Regions from separate parts of the Anaerospora sp. genome, predicted to be linked through region 2. Evidence: riboswitches for the same ligand, from Rfam matches in the RefSeq annotation. Region 2 holds a riboswitch; each other region holds the start of a gene.
The links. Region 2 has a riboswitch for glycine ahead of RTR76_RS14720 (aminotransferase class I/II-fold pyridoxal phosphate-dependent enzyme). Riboswitches for the same ligand answer to the same signal wherever they lie in the genome.
Positions count from the first base shown of each region.

Region 1 (6,424 bases), on a different contig from region 2:
CGCAGCGCCTCAATGTTCACACTGCCATCCGGATCTGATTTTATTTCAACTGTTTCCAGTCCGCAGACAGTTGCGGTCGCAGGATTGGTACCATGTGCCGAATCCGGTACAATTACCTTGGTCCGGTTTTCGCCCCGGCTTTGATGATAGGCTCTAATTAATTTTAAACCAGTCAGTTCTCCATGGGCCCCGGCAACCGGCTGAAGCGTGCAGCCATCCATCCCGGCAATATGGGACAAATAGGTTTGCAGCTCATATAAAATGGACAGGGCTCCCTGAACAGTATGTTCCGGCTGGAGAGGATGAATCTTGCTGAATCCGGCCAGACGGGCAGTATCTTCATTAATCTTGGGATTATACTTCATCGTGCACGAGCCAAGGGGATAGAATCCATTGTCTACACCATAATTGCGGCGTGAGAGACCGGTGTAATGGCGAACCACGGCGACCTCACTCACCTCGGGCAAATGAGGTGGTACGGCGCGCAGCAGCTGTTCGCCGATCAAAGCTGCTGCAGGCTGTTCCGGTATATCGAGGGCCGGCAAGTCGCAGCCGGTGCGACCGGGCCGTGACATTTCATAAATCACCTGTTTTCCTTGCTGCAAGCTCATTTCAACCCCTCCAATACAGACACAAGCTCATCAATCTCCGCTTTTGTCCGCTTTTCAGTCACACATAGCAGCAATTGATCCGCTTTTGCCGCATCCACTGTTGCCAGATCAAGTCCGCCGATGATGCTTTTATCCCAAAGAGCCCTGTTAACTTGAGCTGCTGAACGAGGTGTCTTCACGACAAATTCATGAAAGAACGGGCTGCCGTAAGCCAGGCTGTAACCAGGGATAGCGGCAATACGCTGCGCCGTATAGTGCGCTTTTTGCATACACGTATTCGCGATCTGCTGCAGTCCTTGCTGTCCCATTGCGGCTATATAAACACCTGCCATAACAGCACACAAGCCTTGATTGGAGCAAATGTTGGAATACGCTTTTTCACGGCGAATATGCTGTTCCCGTGCCTGCAAAGTCAGCACAAAGCCTCTGCGCCCTTGGGTATCAACGGTTTGACCGACAATTCTGCCGGGCATGCGGCGCATATATTTTTCACGAACTGCCATAAAACCGAGATAGGGACCGCCAAAATTAAGTCCCAAGCCCAGCGGCTGGCCCTCACCAACGGCAATATCAGCTCCATACTCACCAGGCGGCTGCAAAAGAGCAAGTGAGGTGGGGTTAACGACGGCAACAAACAGCCCGCCATGGCGGTGAACGGCTTCACCGAACCCTGCCATATCTTCAATAATGCCATAAAAATTAGGCGTCTGCATGATAACAGCAGCAGTATCGCTGTCAAGTAAAGCCACTGCCTGGTCAGCTGCCGTTTTGCCTTCAACTACCGGCAGAATTTGAATGGCAAACCCAAGATCGCGTGCATAGGTTGCCGCTACCTGACGATAAAAAGGATGAACAGCGCCGCTAATCAGCACTTTTTTCCGGCCCGTTACTCCGCAGGCCAAATTCATGGCTTCCGCTGTAGCAGTAGCCCCATCATACAAAGAAGCATTGGAAACCTCCAGGCCAGTCAGCTCACAGATAAAGCTTTGGTATTCCCAAAGCGCCTGCAGCCCACCCTGGCTGATTTCCGGCTGATACTGGGTGTATGCCGTATAAAACTCGGCCCGCCCTGCCAGGTGAGAGACTACTGACGGAATGAAATGATCATACGCCCCGGCTCCCAGAAAACAAGGATAATCATCAACATTGCTGTTGCGCCCGGCCCGCTGCTGCATCATCCGCAGGATTTCCAGCTCGCTGACAGCAGAAGGCAGCTCTAGCGGCTGTTTAAGGCGTATATCGGCAGGGATATCGGCAAAAAGCGCTTCCACTGACTGAACGCCGATTGTGTTAAGCATAGCCTGACGGTCGGCAGGGGTATTCGGCAGGTAATGATGACCGGCCATTTATTTCCCCCCCAGCGCTAATGCCTGATACTGCTCCACATCAATTAGCTGAGCTATTTCATCGTTATTCTCCCATTCCAGTACGGCAATCCAGCCTTCTCCATACGGGTCCTGGTTAACAAGCTCCGGTTGATCAGCCAGCTGTTCGTTAATTTCCACTACTGTTCCGGTCAACGGCGCATAAATATCTGAAACGGCTTTAACAGATTCGACCACTGACATGTTGCTGTGAATGCTGATTTTTTTGCCTACAGGAGGCACTTCAATAAACACAATATCACCTAACTCGCTCTGGGCAAATGCGGTAATTCCCACTACTGCCCGCTTGCCTTCCAGCCGTACCCATTCGTGATCCTTGGTGTACTTTAGTTCTTTTGGAAATTCCATTTTTATATCCCCCTTATTCTAAGTCGCATTTTCGTTACTTTGCAGCTTCAGTTGGCGACGGGCGGCGATAAAACGGCTTTTTGACCACAACTGCGTCAACTACGCCTCCTCTTATCTCCACTCCAATTGCAGTACCGGGCTGAATATAATTAATATCCAGCAGGGCAAGTGCCAAATTTTTGCCTATTGTCGGGGCAAAAGAGCCACTTGTCACCGTACCAATTGTTTTACCGTCAGCAACACAAGTGTAGCCAGCCCTGGCAATACCGCGGCCGGTCATTTCCAGTCCAACTATTTTCCTGGTAATTCCTTTCTGCTTCTGAGCAGCCAGCGCTTCTAAACCGGTAAAGCCCGCCTTTGTCAGCTTAACGAACATATCCAGTCCTGCTTCTAAGGGCGTAATTTGGTCTGACAGTTCATGACCATACAACGGCAATGCCGCTTCAAAGCGCAGTGTATCTCTGGCTCCCAGCCCCACAGGAATGAGTCCGTATTCTGCCCCGGCCTGCAGCAGAAATTGCCATAGAGCTGGAGCTGCTTCAGCCGGACAATACAATTCAAAACCGTCTTCTCCGGTATAACCGGTGCGGGAAATCAGGCAGCTAATGCCATGTATATTCATCCCCTGCCAGAACCAGTAATATTTTAAGGTTTGTAAATCGGAGCTCACGAGTGTCTGCAGGATTTGTACCGCCTTAGGCCCTTGCAATGCCAGCTGAGCCATGACAGCCGACAGATTTTTAAGCTCTAGCTGAAAACCATCAGCCTGCTGCTTAATCCAGGCTAAATCTTTCTCAATATTACCTGCATTAATAACCAGCAGATACTCTTGCTCACCAAGCCTGTAGATCAACAAATCATCTACAACGGTACCGTCCGGATAACACATCGGTGAATACATGGCCTGATTAATGTGCAGCGCACTGATGTCATTCGTAACCAGGCAATTGATAAAGGCATCTGCCTCAGGACCACTGACCGCAACCTCTCCCATATGGGACACATCAAAAAGACCAGCTGCCGTGCGCACTGCTCGGTGCTCTTCCAGTATTCCCGAATATTGGACCGGCATCAGCCAGCCGCCAAATTCAATGACCTTGGCTCCACTTGCCAGGTGAACATCATAAAGAGGTGTCTTTTTTTCCGTCATAATAGCCTCCTTTTTACTTGGGTAGTATGTTCCAAAATGCACAATACAAAAAGGACAGAACAAGCTTAACGCTTGCTCTGTCCTTTTACCTGAGAGATTGCCCAAACCGGCTTCCCCTTCGGTGACCGCAGCTGCGGTGCTCTCCAGAGTTTGTCAGGTTAAGGTCCTTTTGCCTGAGAGTTTCTTTTGCGGTTGTTGCTCCTTCGGCGCTGCCATTGGCAGACTCTCCCCTAACCATCATTCAAGATATGAAATTACCAATTCGTTCGTCAGATCGAAGCCAAAATCCTCCCAGATACTGGCATATTATTAGAAAATACAATCTATTATTTATATATACGACTAACACACCAGGCAAATGCCCATTTTGATTGCAAAAGTTCCAGATATGACTACTATAAAAAAACAGACCTGCAGACTGTAATAGCAGCCTGCAGGTCTATTTTTTTTGCTATTTATTAATGGAATGCGGTACCTTTGGCGACACCGCTTTCGTATAAACGAGAGGCCATTTATCAAAGAACGTATTAAAATACAAGAAGACCATGAGAAGGGCAAATTGACCGGCTAAAATTCCCATAACAGGAAATCCCATGCCCATGTCATTACCGGCAAAAGGCAGTATTTTATAGATATTAAGCCAAAGCAGACCAAATACCGTTCCACCTGCCAGCCAGATTGCCACCCGCGTAAGAACCCGCTTGACCAGGTTCGGTTCCTTGTCTGCACCTGGATAATCGTCAAACAAATGATGCCAGCATAGCATTGTCACAATAAGTGAAAGTTCCAGGGAAGCAGCCGTTACATAAGGGTTGACGCCTGGATTAATAGAAAAAGCCGCAATAGCTGCAAGATATATCTGCGGTGTAATTAAACCTCCGCCAATAAAGGCAATGACCAAACCGACCAGCCCCAGCCAGGGTTGTTTATCAGTGAAGTATTTATAGGGATAGCCTTCACCACCCTCTGCAGGGATTAAAAACCAGAAAATAAAGCCCTGACAAAAAGCGAGCACCGCCGGCCACGATCCCAATGGCTGACTGGTGATTGCATGTCCGCCCAGCTGCAATTGCATAAAACTGGGAATAAACATAGCCAGCCAGACAAGAAGCGCAAAAAACGAGCTTGTCATCATCACTGCTAACCCGTCAAGCGGCGGTTTCAAGTTACCTGCCCAGGGTTTCTTCTGGAAGAGAGATACAAAGGGAATTTGGGCAATTATCACAGGCAGTACATAAAAATTAGCCGTTTCCCAGCCTTCAAGAGCCAGCTTCAGTTCCTCTCCATTCTTAGGAGCAAACATAATTGCCAGATTGAAAGGCTTCCACCAGATACCGATAAATGAAATCAATAGCAGATACGCTGCTATTCCACAAATAAAACTAACAAGGGTATACCAAATTCCTGCTATCGGCTGGCGGGCTGTAAGGCTGTACTTTCCATAGTTGCCAAAAATCAGCGTCTGCCAAATCCACGCACTGATGCTGCACCAGAAAAAGGTGCCTTCAGCAAATGCGGCAATATATTTTTTGCCCAGGGCCGGATCTGCAGCCTGCAAACCTGCAGTTGCAGTAAAGCCGATCAATGCCTTGGCAACAGAAGCCCAAACCGGCCAATACAGCATGGCATAAACAAAACAAATCAAAACACCGGCAGCTCCCGTGAGAAGCTTACTGTCAAAGCGCCGCTGCGGTAAATATTCCATTTGCCGTCCTCCTCACTAAACGTTATTCGCTATTTATCCATATCTTTTAGCAACAGTGGTTCCAACCACCATTTTAAGCACTTCTGAGGCACCAACGCCGATATCCATTAATCTGGCATCACGGGCCAAACGCTCAACCTCGTTATATTTCATATAGCCATGTCCGCCGAAAATCTGCAGCGCCTTGTGACATACCTCATTGGCAGCCTCTGTTACAAACAGCTTGGCAATTGAGGTGTCTACCGAATAGTCCTTGCCGCTGTCTCTTTTTTGGGCAGTATCATCTACCAGCAATTTTGCTGCCTCAATTTTTACATGCATATCGGCAAGCTTTTCCTGTACGGCATAAAGGGCACTGAGCGGTTTACCAAATGCACTCCTGCGGTTCGCATAGGCGGCTGCTGCTTTCAATGCGGCTTCGGCAATCCCCAGCCCGATAGCAGCCATCCCCAGGCGACCGCCGGTCAGGCCAAACATCGCCATTTTAAATCCGTCCCTGCCATTGCCAAGCAGATGATCTGACGGGACCAGGCAATCATGAAATACCAGACTGGTCGTCTGTGAGCTTCGGCAGCCCATTTTCTCCTCAGGCTCACCGATCCGGAAACCGGCTGCGCCTTTTTCAATAATGAACAAGCCAATACCTTTTGCTCCTGCCTCTGCGTCTGTTTTAAAAGCTACGATATAAATATCGGCCAGGCCGCCATTTGTGCAAAAAAACTTTGCTCCATTTAAGAGCCAGCCGCCCTCCGCCGGTGTTGCAACCGAGCAAATGCCGGCAGCGTCCGAACCTGCCTGTGCTTCACTGATAGTATAGGCCGCTATTTTCCTGCCTTGTATTAAATCAGGCAAGTACTTCTGCTTTTGCGCGTCTGTTCCAAACTGCAGCAAAACATCAATTGCCATCCAGTGGACATGAAAGGTCAAAGCAACTCCGGCACTCACTTTGGCGAATTCTTTCACGGCCTGGTGAGTGGCAACAGAAGGATAACCGCCGCCGCCATAACTAACTGGATAGTTCATTCCCAGAAAGCCTTCCTGTGCCATTAACTCCAGCAATTCTACGGGAAACCGGCTATTCTTATCCAGTTCCTTTGCTATCGGCTGAAGATGGTCAGTACAAAATTTCCTTGCTCTTGCTACAATATCGTCTGTGCAGGTTTCCCTAACTTCCGTCATCGCACCTTAAGCCTCCTTTTACTCAATTACAATTTCATCTCACAAA
Region 1 covers NZ_DALZUO010000003.1:156,078-162,501, reverse strand. The annotation lists gene gcvPB (aminomethyl-transferring glycine dehydrogenase subunit GcvPB) at 1-605, opposite strand, end outside; gene gcvPA (aminomethyl-transferring glycine dehydrogenase subunit GcvPA) at 608-1,957, opposite strand; gene gcvH (glycine cleavage system protein GcvH) at 1,958-2,344, opposite strand; gene gcvT (glycine cleavage system aminomethyltransferase GcvT) at 2,379-3,494, opposite strand; glycine riboswitch at 3,646-3,735, opposite strand; gene RTR76_RS04340 (hypothetical protein) at 3,946-5,199, opposite strand; gene RTR76_RS04335 (acyl-CoA dehydrogenase family protein) at 5,233-6,378, opposite strand; gene RTR76_RS04330 (3-oxoacid CoA-transferase subunit B) at 6,405-6,424, opposite strand, start outside.
Region 1: linked by a shared signal. The riboswitch ahead of gcvT (glycine cleavage system aminomethyltransferase GcvT) and the one ahead of RTR76_RS14720 (aminotransferase class I/II-fold pyridoxal phosphate-dependent enzyme) in region 2 are both predicted to bind glycine.

Region 2 (6,424 bases):
CAAACAGATTGCGGTATACGCAGCCTGGCCTGAAATTGATAAACGGATAATGGCAGATATCCTGGTTATGATGGTTTTTTACAAATAACTCTCGATTAACTACCCAAACTAACTTCTCATGAGATAGATCGAACTGTACAATTTGATTGTTATTTATTTTATTATGCACAAAGGCTATGTCAAATTTATTATCCAAAAGCCCTTTGATTGTTGTTGGAAGATTAGTGTAAATATCGACCATGACCGGACTCTTTATTGCTAGGTTTTGATAGTCTAACAGTACAGGAGAAAGGAAATAGCTTGCTGCCGTGGTCGATGCACCCAATTTTATCGGTGAGCTAAAATCAGAGAAATGCTGCATGGCAGTATGGAGGTCATTAAAAGCGCTCATTAGTCTTTCTGCATGAGTAACCAGTTCACGTCCTGAATCCGTAATATAGAGTTTCTTCCCAATACGCTCAAATAGCGTAACTCCATACTTTTCTTCCAGCATCCGAATTTGAGCAGTCACCGCAGGTTGTGTAAAATTTAATTGTTCGGCAGCTTGCGTAATATTTTCTAATTTAGCTACTAAAAGAAAGGTTCGAAACAACTGAATATCCATTAGGCGCCCCCTCAAAACATATCGAAAGAGTTAATACTCTTGCTCATCTTATGAGCATATCATATTTCTTCCGCCATATGAACGCTACTCATGCCTTCTTCTCCTTAATTTGTAGCGAAACCATCGTTCACAATCAGTCCAAATAGCAACAACAACAAAACCGCCTATAAACAACTGTCCCCAGTCAAGGTGATGATAAAATTGGTAAATAATCAAAAAAAGCACACCGATGATACATACAAAGCTGCAAGCCCGCATCATTCTCCCCCCATAGTTAGCTATATTATAGTCGGCATTCAGGAATAGGGGAAATTACCAGCGTTTATCGTGATAATAATAAATTTTTATGAGCGCGGACTTGATACGCAATAAATAAAGACCAGGACAATTGCCCTGGTCTTCTTTATCTAATGCCTATGTCTTACATTAATGATTGTGGTGCATCGGTGCAGGAGCTCCGGCTGCATTCGGATCCCATCCCATTATAGCAGGATCAACCATACCAAATACCATAGCAACATGAGCTACAACGAGAAATACAGTAAGAAGAATAAAGTGAAGCTTCATCTTTTCTTCCTCAGTTTTTCCTTTGCCGATCACCCCAAGCTCAAGGAGTGCAATGCTAAACAGAGGCAGTACACCGCTCAGGTAAAATCCGACTGCAATGATGTCTGCCGCGCCGCGCCACTCAATCGTAGGTACAACGGCAAACATCAGATTCAAAAATATTCCCAGGAAATAAAATCCCAAGCCAATACCGATCCGTTTATTCCAAATCCGCCAGGCTCCAGCTCTTTCACGCAGAAAAACGGTAAAAAACTCAGTAGCTACCAGCGCTTCGGCCAAGGCAACAGGAATTACCATATAAATAATCAGATTCCACGGCTGATTATCAGCAAGCAGGGCCATATAGTGAGTCATATTCATTTTAATCATCACTCCTTCTATTGATGGCCCTAGTATAACAGACAAATATGAAGAACTTATGAACGTGCCGCTTGTTCCCGCGAGGCCAGAGATTTCAATTCACGGAACATAAATATCCCCGTTAGCAGCGCCGCTCCTACATCGGAAATGGGGCCTGCCAGCCAAATCCCTGTAAGCCCCCAAAATTTCGGCAAAATATAAATCAGGGGAATAAGCAAAATGATTTGTCGCAGTAAATTAAAAACAATGGCATAGCCGGCCTTACCGACAGCCTGAAAATAGTTAGCGCTGATAATCTGAAATCCGATGATCGGCAGCATCAGCAAAAATAACCTCAGCCCATCTGAGCCAAGCTGAACTAGTTCCTGGTTTCCATTAAACAACCGGATAATATGTACATCCAAAAGCTGCACACAGATGAAGCCAAACAGACATAGTCCGGTAGCTGCCAAAATTGCCAGTTTAACGGTAGCAATAACTCGCCGGTAGTTTCCTGCCCCATAATTATAACCAATAATCGGCTGCGCACCCTGGCTGATTCCCATTACCGGCATAAGCATCAGCATCAGTACCCTGTTGATAATTCCAAAAGCGGCAATAGCTAAAGCACCGCCATAATTTAAAAGACTAAAATTTAATACCACGATTACCAGGCTGTTGCCAATCTGCAGTAAAAAAGGAGCCAACCCGATTTTAGCAATACTGATTACTACTTCGCTGCGAACAGCTAAGTACCGCCGCTTTAGTTTCAGTGTACCCGATCCTTTTATAAAATAAGTCAGCACCCATACCGTTGCCACTGCCTGCGAAAAAACGGTCGCCCAAGCTGAGCCTTCAATCCCCCAATGCAGTCCAAAGATGAACAGCGGATTGAGTATCGTATTTAAAACAGCTCCGATAAGCATGGTCAGCAATGCTGTCTTAGGGTCTCCCTGGGCACGAATGATCCCATTTAAGCCAAAACTGACATGCATAAACACACTGCCTGCCAGGATAATTGTCATAAAGCTTTTGGCATAAGGAAGCACATCCGGTGTTGTGCCAAGCAGCAGCAGCAATGGCTCCAGATACCATAGTGCACCTGCGGTCGTAATGATCACAAGTCCGATAACCATTGTCAACGCATTGCCTAAAATAAGTTCTGCGCCAGCTTTATCCTGTTCACCCAGACGGATTGAGACAAGTGCAGCTGCTCCCAGCCCCACAAACATTCCCACCGCCATCAGAATCATCATTAACGGGAAGGCAATCGTAACTGCAATTAAGCCAATCTCTCCTACACCTTGTCCTACAAAAATACTATCCACCACATTATACAATGCATTAACTACCATTCCGATAATTGCCGGAACGGAATAATCCCATAACAACGTGCGTATCTTCTGCTCTCCTAAAGCAACTGATTTATCCATACCTACCTCCGGGGGCGTATCTATTTTTACACGAATGACTTATTTTACCACCAACAGCAGGGAATTATCAATTCCTCGTTATTACCGGAAGTTAGCACAATAAGAAGGACTGCCTCAAATATGAGACAGTCCTTCTTGTTCTCTCAAGGTTTATTGATTGCCTTGAACAGTAACCCGCTCGATCGCCTTTTTTATCTTTACTGCTAAGCCCGACATTTTGCTTGTTGGAACAGCACAAACTGAAATGCGTATCCCCTTGGCAAGCGGAACAAGGAAGACATTTGCTTTATTCAGTACCTGGCAGACTTCTTCCGGCTTTTGGCAGGGAATAGTGAGGAAAAACCCGGAACGGTACGGCAAGAACTCCAACCCTGCAGCTTTAGCCTCTGAACTGAATAAAGCGGCCCGTGACTTGATAATATTCAGCGCAGCTGCGCGCTCTTCATCACATTGTTTAATCAACTCTGGATTAGCATAAATAGTCGCCAATACTTTGGAAGCACCTCGATTGATACTCGACCAGCTAGCCCGGCAGGTAATTTGGTTCGTTTCAAAAAACTCATCCGCAATCTGAGCATTTGGTGACACGCCGATCATGGCACCAACCCGCTGACCATAAAGTGTAAAGCTTTTGGACATGCTGAAGCAAATAATAGGCAGAACATTTTCCGGCAAATCAGCTAACAGCGGAAAAAAGGAACGGCTGGCACTCTGGTCCTCCGTATAGTCCAAATAAGCCACATCAATTGCCAGAATAATAAAGCGGCCTGGCATTGCCAGCTTTTTAGCACTGTTAAGCACTGCCTTCCACTCATCATTTGTCATTGAATAACCGGTAGGATTATGGGAGGGCGTATTCAAAATAACAACCAGCCGCTCCTGCTTTGCAAGGAGAGCTGTCATTTTTTCTTCCAATTCTTCAAGATTGAACCGGTCACCGGCAAAAAGTGAAAACGTTTCAAACTTACGCAGCGCATCTTCAGCAATCGATTTGTATGGTCCCCAGCACCACTCACTGGAAAGAATCGCATCACCAACTGATGTATAATTCGCTACAATATTATGCAGCGCACCTGTACCTCCGGGCGTTGCTACTGCCTTTATATGAGCAGCAGGACGAAACTCACGAAAAACATGCTGTACGGCAGCCTCCAGAAAATCAGGAGCGCCTTCTAAGGGTGAATAGGCCACTACCTCATTCATAGGAATACTGCGGTATACGGACTCAACTGTCGGAAGACAGTAAATTGTTTCCGTCTCATCAAGAAATGTACCTGGTGCCCCATTAACAACTACTTCTCTGCCGTAGGCCTCTTTGGCCTGTGTAGCTTTTGAAACAACTGTGAAAATCTTATCAGGGGTATATTTACCCCAGGTATGCGGCGCTGCAATTGGCATTTGTTTACTCATATTTTCTCCCTCTCTCTGGAACCATTCATAAATAAAAAGAGTCAAATCAATTGATTTGACTCTGGAAAGACGAGCGGACGCTAAAATACGGCAGCACAATGAAATACTGCAGCGTACAAAGTTCTCTGTCCTTTTGCCTGAGAGATTTATCAGCAGAATCTGCTGGGTTTCCCCTTCGGCGCTCTCCCTGTAAGAGAGTCTCTCCAGAGTTCCGTCCCTTTGCGGTTTTACTCAGTAATGGAGTGCCTGAAAGTTTCACTTCTTCGGCGGGCTTGTTCAGCCGCTCTCCCGCAACATTCATCCGGATATATACATTTGTCGTTTGTGAGAATACTCTTTGCCATTATTATAAAATACTGTCTGAAAAAATACAAGTAAAAATCCACTTATCTCCTCATCCCCCGCTGTCACGGGGACGGTTCCACTGACACAGATTTTGGCACGAAAATGCGCTCTGCCGGAGAAAATATCCCCGGCAGAGCGCATTATTTTTTCAAACTACAGCGAGTTTTTGTATATTTGCCATACTGTTTCCTTGGTTGCCGCTACCGGCGCCATACTAAGCAGCAATTCCAGACTTGGCGTCTCAAAGGCCAATTGAGTCAACTTATCCAAATCCTGTTCTGTAAAACCTTCTGTCGCCAGGCTGCCACTAATGCCAACTTCTTGCAGCCACTTTTTGAGACCGTCATAAGCTTTGGCGGCTTCATCAGGTGCTCCGGTCAAGCCAGGAACAATGGGAGCAAGAATATCCGCAAGGATTTCCGCTTTGGCAGGATAAATCTGCTGTACTACTGCAGGCAGCAAAATACCTAACCCTAAACCATGCGTTAATTCCGGCTTAACTCCGCTCAGCGGGTGTTCGAGGGCATGCGTAAAATGAAGCAGGCCATTATCGAAGGAAATACCGGCTAACAGCGATGCATAGAGCAGGAAGTAGCGAGCTTTTAAATCCTTGGGATCACGTTTTGCGTCCTCCAGATATGTATGGACTAACTGGATTGTTTCCCGTGCCAGGCTGATAGCAAAGGGATTGGCACCAATAGTGGTAGCCGCTTCTATTACATGATTAACCGCATCAACCGATACATACACCGTTTGATCGGGAGGCAGCATTGTCATTAAGGCTGGATCATCAATCGCATACAACGGATAAATGCAGTCATAGGCAATTGCCGGCTTATATTCTTTTTCCGGTATGGTCACAACCGCAAAGCGATCTGCCTCAGTACCGGTACCATGCGTTAAATTAATAGCAACAATGGGAACAGCCTCTTCAGGGCTAAACGTAAATTGATATAAATCTCTCGCTGTTTTATCAGGGTAAGCAAGTAGAACGGCAACACTTTTCCCTGCATCAATCGGACTGCCGCCGCCAATAGCAATAACAGCCTGAGCTCCAAAAGCAAGAGCCTCTTTTGTTGCTTCGTCTACTTGATCTACAGTTGGATTAGGCGTAATTTTACTATACAAAATATACTCAATGCCTGTTTCCTCTAATGCTTTTTTGACGACATCCCAGGCACCTGTCTTAATGTGCGATCCCTTACCGGTAATAATGACGGCCTTGCTGATTTTTTTTGCTGCCAGAGCTATTACAATATCCTTAGCCTTTTGAATTGCCCCAACACCTAAATAAACCGTTGTTCTCGATCGGATCTCCATTACTTTGTGAATATCAATTTGATTTTCCCACATGAGTAATCCCACCCTTTCAACACGTCATTGAACATCTACTAATAATTTCCATGTACTTCAAATTCAGTATACGAAACGGTATCACAAAAAGCAAACATTATTTGTGAAAAAAATAACTTGATTAAGTAGTTTTACCTGCTGTATCGCTATTTTTCTCACGAAGTTAAACATTAGCGTTATTTCTTAACTTTACATCTCTGCTCTTTACCAATATAATGAAATTTATTAAGAGTTTTCCGATAATAACTATCATTATCTAATGAATTTCATTACATTGTATGTAGCAAAGGAGTCTAGCATGAAGATACGCAGTAAATTAATGGTTGTAACGATTGTCCCTATTGTGTTATTTACCTTATTCAGCTATTTCTAT
Region 2 covers NZ_DALZUO010000019.1:65,894-72,317, forward strand. The annotation lists gene RTR76_RS14705 (LysR family transcriptional regulator) at 1-604, opposite strand, end outside; gene RTR76_RS14710 (DUF6803 family protein) at 1,031-1,531, opposite strand; gene RTR76_RS14715 (MATE family efflux transporter) at 1,588-2,943, opposite strand; gene RTR76_RS14720 (aminotransferase class I/II-fold pyridoxal phosphate-dependent enzyme) at 3,094-4,353, opposite strand; glycine riboswitch at 4,469-4,570, opposite strand; glycine riboswitch at 4,576-4,654, opposite strand; gene RTR76_RS14725 (iron-containing alcohol dehydrogenase) at 4,852-6,051, opposite strand; gene RTR76_RS14730 (methyl-accepting chemotaxis protein) at 6,350-6,424, shown strand, end outside.

Region 3 (6,424 bases), on a different contig from region 2:
TAACCCTGTCAATTACTACTGTTCCATCATTTTCTAAATAACCTTGAATAATCAAAGCATTTGTCTCATCATAGTCTAATGCTTGTGTATACCAGGACAAATGCGGTGCGGCAAGTACGGTAGCTGTTGTCGCAGCCATACAGATGAAAATAATGATCAGCCCCATGCAGAGCTTTGGTCTCATTTTAGTTAAAACCTCCCCCAAATACATCTGGAGTATTCTATTACTCTACCTGAAGAGAGGTTACTTTAGTCCCTTCTAAATTTACGCGGCATATGATAAAATGGACCGATAGAGTCACTGGTGACCATAGTAAAGGGAGAGTATGAAATGACAACCTGGAACATAGTAGAATTTACTGGCGTAATTGCCTTCGCAGTATCGGGAGCGCTGACCGGGATACAAAAGCGGCTGGATATTTTCGGCGTATTGGTATTGGCTGTGACGACAGCTGTAGGCGGCGGGATATTGCGTGATGTGATTATCGGCAATACGCCGCCGCTTACCTTTCGTGACCCAACTTTCTTTATGATCAGTGCAGTTGCAACAGTTGGCGTGTGTTTTAGCTATCGTTGGTTAGAAAAATACAAAAATATGATTCAGGTATTTGATGCAATCGGCTTGGGGGCCTTTACTGCCACCAGTGCTAATTTAGCGATACAGCATAATTTCAATACCTTGTTTATTGTAACAACGGTTGCTGTTATTACAGGTATTGGCGGAAGTATTATGCGCGATGTGTTTGTTAAGGAAATTCCATATGTTTTTCGTCAGGAAGTATATGCGATAGCAACAATTGTCGGTGCAATAAGCTTTTATTATTCACAGTTTTATCTTACCGGGACTGCACAAATGTATCTCTGTTTTTGTATAACGACAGGCCTGCGGCTCTGCTGCATGAAGTACCAATGGAATTTTCCGGTTATTGGAATTAACTCAAATAACCAGGCTGCTAAAGAGTAATAGACTGATACGATGTTGAAATTACTTGACAAAAGCTGATTTTACTATTATTATAGACAAAAGTGATGAAAACTTAATATTTGTGTCCATATGAAGTACACGGAAACTCGTATAACTTACAGTTGATGTAATGTTTTTTGCGACAACCGTAAACGGATGGAACTCTGGAGAGCCCCTGTTTAGCAGGGCGCCGAAGGTGCAAGTCGGTAGGTATACTTACCGATGAAACTCTCAGGCAAAAGGACAGAGCACGTTTGTTTCACTGCATTTTTTTGCAGGGATACTTATTTGTTGTTCTTCAGAGTCAAATCTTATGATTTGACTCTTTTTATTTTTTGCATGCAGAGAATGGTCTTCCTTCGGTGAAGTCTTCGGAAAACGGCTCAAAGAGAATCTACAGAAAAAGGGAGAGTTTGTAATGAGTAAAAGGAACTTCAGACTGAGTGCGTTAATTGTGGCGGTGCTGCTGCTGACCGGTATTGCGTCCGGATGTGGCGGATTGGCTTCAAATGATATTAAAATTGGTCTTTTAAACGAAATGACCGGCGCTAATGCCACGATGGGGACCTCGGCAGCAAATGGCGCAAAAATGGCAATCAAAGAAGCAAATGCTAAAGGTGGGGTTCTGGGCAAACAAATCCAGGCAGTGATTGGTGACAATAAAAGTGAGCCCTCTGAGTCGGCTAATGCGATGACAAAGCTTACCGCCCAGGACCGAGTTGCTGCAGTAACTGGTGTTTTCGCTAGTTCCAATGCTATTGCTGCTTCCAGCGTAGCCGAAGGCAGTAAAGTCCCTTTTCTGGCCGTGGGTGCAACTAATCCAAAAGTAACGGTGGATGACAAAACAGGCAAAGTGAAAGAGTATACTTTTCGTGTATGCTTTATTGATCCATTTCAGGGAACAGTGGGGGCTAATTTTGTTCTCAATACATTAAACCTCAAAAAAGCTGCTATTTTGGTTGATAATAGCAGTGATTACAGCAAAGGACTGCTTGCTTTCTTTAAAGAAGCTTTTGTTAAAGGGGGCGGGTCAATCGTCACTGAAGAAGCTTACTTACAAAAAGATCAGGATTTTAAAGCGATTTTAACAAAAGTAAAAGCTGCCAATCCGGATGTGCTTTATGTTCCCGGGTACTATGAGGAAGTAGGCAAGATTGTCAAGCAAACTCGCGAGCTTGGGATTACCGTGCCGGTAGTTGGTGGTGATGGCTGGGATTCTCCTAAGCTGGCGGAAGTTGCCGGTGCTGCCGCTTTAAACAATACCTATTTCACCAATCATTATTCTGTTGATGATACCAGTCCGGTTTCGCAGGCATTCGTCGAGGCCTACAAGAAAGAATACGGACAGGCGCCGGATGCGATGGCTGTTCTGGGGTATGATGCTGCGAATGTGCTGATTGATGCTATTAAACGAGCTAATAGTGCAGAACCAGGTAAAATCCGGGAAGCATTGGCTCAGACTAAAGACTATCCTGCCATTACAGGTGCAACTACTTTAAACACGACTCATGATGCAGTAAAGAGTGCTGTTATAATTGAGATGAAAGAAGGAAAACAAGTATTTAAGGCAACTGTAAAACCGTAGCAATAAATGATACCGGTCTAGATCGGATAACTAAAACACCCGGGAAAGAGCTTTAAGCTGTTTTCCGGGTGTTTTAGTTATCCAAGCTGTCTACCTAAAGGAGGTGATAAAAGAGTCAAACAGAACACGTGTATCGTACTGATACTGATGCATGGGAACAACTTCTTTGCTCAAGTTAAGAAGAGAATATACTGCAATTTGTGCAGAACGGACAGAGTACTCTACTGTGAATACCACATCATCCGGTATTTCTGCAAATTGTCCGAGAAAGGCGAGATTTGTTGACCCTGGTGGCACTACAAGGGGCCGGTCACCTTTTGCTCGAGGCATAAACTGGCTGGTAATGAAAGGCATCAGGCAAGGAAGGCAATTGGAGGTTTTAAGAATGAACGGAAGCTCGTCGGTAAAGCGAAGATGAGAGCATAGTTCAGTCAATATTTCTTCACCAGTACATTCGGACATCTTTTTCGGTACAAAGTTTCCTTGTTTGTCTGGAAAGAGACCATAGCCCCAGAAGACATTAATATTCTCCGGCTGATTAATGAAATGTGGTTGATAGGCCAAGACAATAGACATAAACCAATTAGAATCTCTAAAAGTTACAAGAGCTCCAGTTCCGGCAGTATTTCCCGAAAGCTTTTCCATTAAGTCAAAAAATATCGGATCCTTACAAGTAACAGTAAAGGACTCCCACAACGATTTTTCAATATGATCGACAAAAGGGGCGGGATTACCTAAATCAGGGTGTTTTTTTACAATTGATTCCCATAGTTTGAAGGAGGCACCCTTTGAACCTAAGCGGGGAGCGGTGGTCATTGAGCCAATCGTATAGCCTTCGGTCATTGAACCATTAGTGACAAAGACCAGATCATTAGCTTGCAATTGTATTTTTTGCTGTGTGCCGTTAGCTGTATAGTGGATACATTCTACGGTTTTTTCAGCAGCTGCCGGTTTAAAATCAAGGTCAGTTACCCGGCAATTCATTGAGAAGACAACACCTTGCTCCTTTAACCATTTTATCAGGGGTAAAATAATGGAGTCGTATTGATTGTAGGGAGTGCGGGTTACACCCTCTAATGTTTGAATACGGGGGAATTCATGCATGAAGCGAAGCATATAGCGTTTCAATTCAACAGCGCTGTGCCAAGGCTGGAAGGCAAAGGTAGTAGCCCACATGTACCAGAAGTTCGTTTTAAAAAATGATGGCGAAAAAAACTGTTCAATCGTTATTGTTCCCAAGGCTTCTTCTGGCGTAACGGTAAGCTTCAACATGTCAATCCGGTCTTTATTGCTGAAACCCATAGAAGATACATCGATGATCTTTCCGTCCCCGTCGATTAGTCGTGCTTTTGCATGAGTGCGGACATTCCTATCAAACTCAATAATTTCATCACGGACTGACTTTTGAGGATTGCTGATGGAAGGAATGAATTTCAACAGTTCCCAGGTGCATTCATAGGCTTCGTCATTAAGCATCCTGCCGCCACGAATCATATAGCCCTTTTCCGGTGACCCCGTACCGTCGCAGCTTCCACCGGTTATATTCATTTCCTCAAAAATTGTTATGTTTTTGCCTGGAATATGGGCGTCCCTGATCAAATATACTGCAGCGGCCAGAGAACCAACGCCAGCTCCGACAAAATAGGCTTTACAAGTTTCTGTTTGTCCCATGGAAAAATCCTCCTGTTCTAAAACGTATCATTATTATGAGCTGACAATAAAGCGTGTATACAATTTAATAAATTAACTTACCGGCTTGTAGTCGTTTATCCTTTGCTTTTTGGTATGTTTCTTGCATTTGATTAAGTTGTTGATGGTTGAAGAAGTAATGCTGATTGAGATAAATACAAAAAGGCGGAGATAAACATGGAAGCAAAAGAATTAATTGAATGTATTGAAAAGTTCTTGGAAGTAAAGGCGAAGGAGCTAGAGGAAGGCAGGCAATTAGAAATACTGAAAGGTATGCTGCAGACGATAAAAACAAGTGCAGCAAGGCCTTTATGTGAGAACTGTCTATATCATGAACGTGCTTTCTGCAGTAAATTAAAGAGAGATACATTTGCTCTTTCCTGTGCGCAATGGGAAGAGAATTCAATGGGGCTGGATATTATTGCTTATTAGTATTTTTTCAGAAAAAGCAGGATTTATGAAAGCAACAACGAAGTTTGCTTTAACGAATTTATATAAGGTGTCAGGAAACTGACATAAGCAAAGATGCTTGTAACATCCCCCGGCTTTATGGATGATACGGGCATTTTTTTTATCTATTTTAATTTTTTGTTTCTGTCTGCGGCGACAAAGGAGGAAGAGCATGAATAAAACAGCTGCCCTGCCGATAACTCAGCTGGAGCAATACTTGCAAACAGGCCAGTTTGATAAGGTGATAGAACTTTTTAGACAGATGGATACAGCGTATCAATTGCAGCAAGCCAGGTTAGAGACCTTACTGGATACAGTAAATGAAGCAATCTGCATGATTGATGAAAAAGACAAAGTGCTCGTTTGGAATAAGCAGGCTGAAGCCCTATATGGTATTAAGGCGCAGGACATTATACAACAGCCCATTGACCACTTTTTTTCGAATTTAAAAATCAGCACGGCAATGAAACAGCATCAGCAAATTATAGAAGAATATCATACTCCTTGTCCGGAAACGCATGTTTTAATTAACACAAGGCCTATTATACTGAATGGCACGGCGGTTGGCGGTATTTCGGCTGAAAGGGATATTACCGATCTAGTACAGTTAAATCAAAAGTTATCACAAACAAACCGTGAAGTGCAGTCTTTGAAAAAGACGATTCATACCATTCATTCGCAGAATGACCCATTTTCGGCTATCTATGGCCGTGGTAAAGCAATTGGTGCTGCCGTCAGTATGGCTAAGCGCGTTTCGGTAACAAATGTTCCCGTTTTACTGCGAGGAGAAAGCGGGACAGGCAAAGAACTGTTTGCCCGGGCTATTCACGAGGCCAGCCAGGTGGCTGGGGCATTTATTGCGATTAACTGCGGTGCTATTCCTGCAAATCTGTTTGAAAGTGAATTGTTCGGCTATCAGCCTGGTGCTTTCACAGGTGCTGACCGTAAAGGGAAAGAGGGTCTGCTGGAAAAAGCCAACGGTGGGACTCTCTTGCTTGATGAGGTAGGCGATATGCCCCGCGAAATGCAGGTAAAACTGCTGAGGACATTACAGGAAAAATGTTTATACCGGGTAGGTGGCAATAAACCGATTCCTGTTGATTTTAGAGTCATTGCTGCGACACACCGGAATTTGGAAGATATGATTCGAACCGGTGAATTTCGGGAAGATTTGTATTACCGGCTGAATGTTGTATCTATAGCCCTGCCGCCTTTACGGGACCGCCTGGATGATCTGCCTGAACTCCTGCGTCGAGGTTTACAGTATTACAGTGCTCTTTACAACAAAAATATTAGTAAAGTTGATCCGTCGGTTATGGCTGCGCTTGTGCAGTATCAGTGGCCAGGCAATATCAGGGAACTTCTGAATGCCTTAGAGAGACTGGTTATACTGACGGATGGCGATACGCTGGGAATTGAAGATTTGCCTCAGGCCTTGTTTTCAGCAGAAGGGTTAAAATCGCCAGAAATTAGCCAGGTTGCTGATCGTTTGCCGGTAGCTACTGCTGAGCTGGAAAGAGAAATTATTACTCGAGTGCTGGAAGAGCAGAGTTATAATAAAGCGCTGGCTGCTCAAAAATTGGGCATTCCCCGCAGTACGCTTTACTACAAAATGCAAAAACTGGGCATAGTGTCAACAAACTGACAGTTGCGTCAGAAAACTGACGAATAATCAGGAAAAAATCTCTAAAAACGAAAAAGAGAAATCAGCAGGCCACATCATGCGATCGTGATGT
Region 3 covers NZ_DALZUO010000025.1:30,670-37,093, forward strand. The annotation lists gene RTR76_RS16770 (hypothetical protein) at 1-184, opposite strand, end outside; gene RTR76_RS16775 (trimeric intracellular cation channel family protein) at 332-964, shown strand; glycine riboswitch at 1,119-1,221, shown strand; gene RTR76_RS16780 (ABC transporter substrate-binding protein) at 1,383-2,549, shown strand; gene RTR76_RS16785 (oleate hydratase) at 2,640-4,220, opposite strand; gene RTR76_RS16790 (hypothetical protein) at 4,416-4,670, shown strand; gene RTR76_RS16795 (sigma 54-interacting transcriptional regulator) at 4,861-6,333, shown strand.
Region 3: linked by a shared signal. The riboswitch ahead of RTR76_RS16780 (ABC transporter substrate-binding protein) and the one ahead of RTR76_RS14720 (aminotransferase class I/II-fold pyridoxal phosphate-dependent enzyme) in region 2 are both predicted to bind glycine.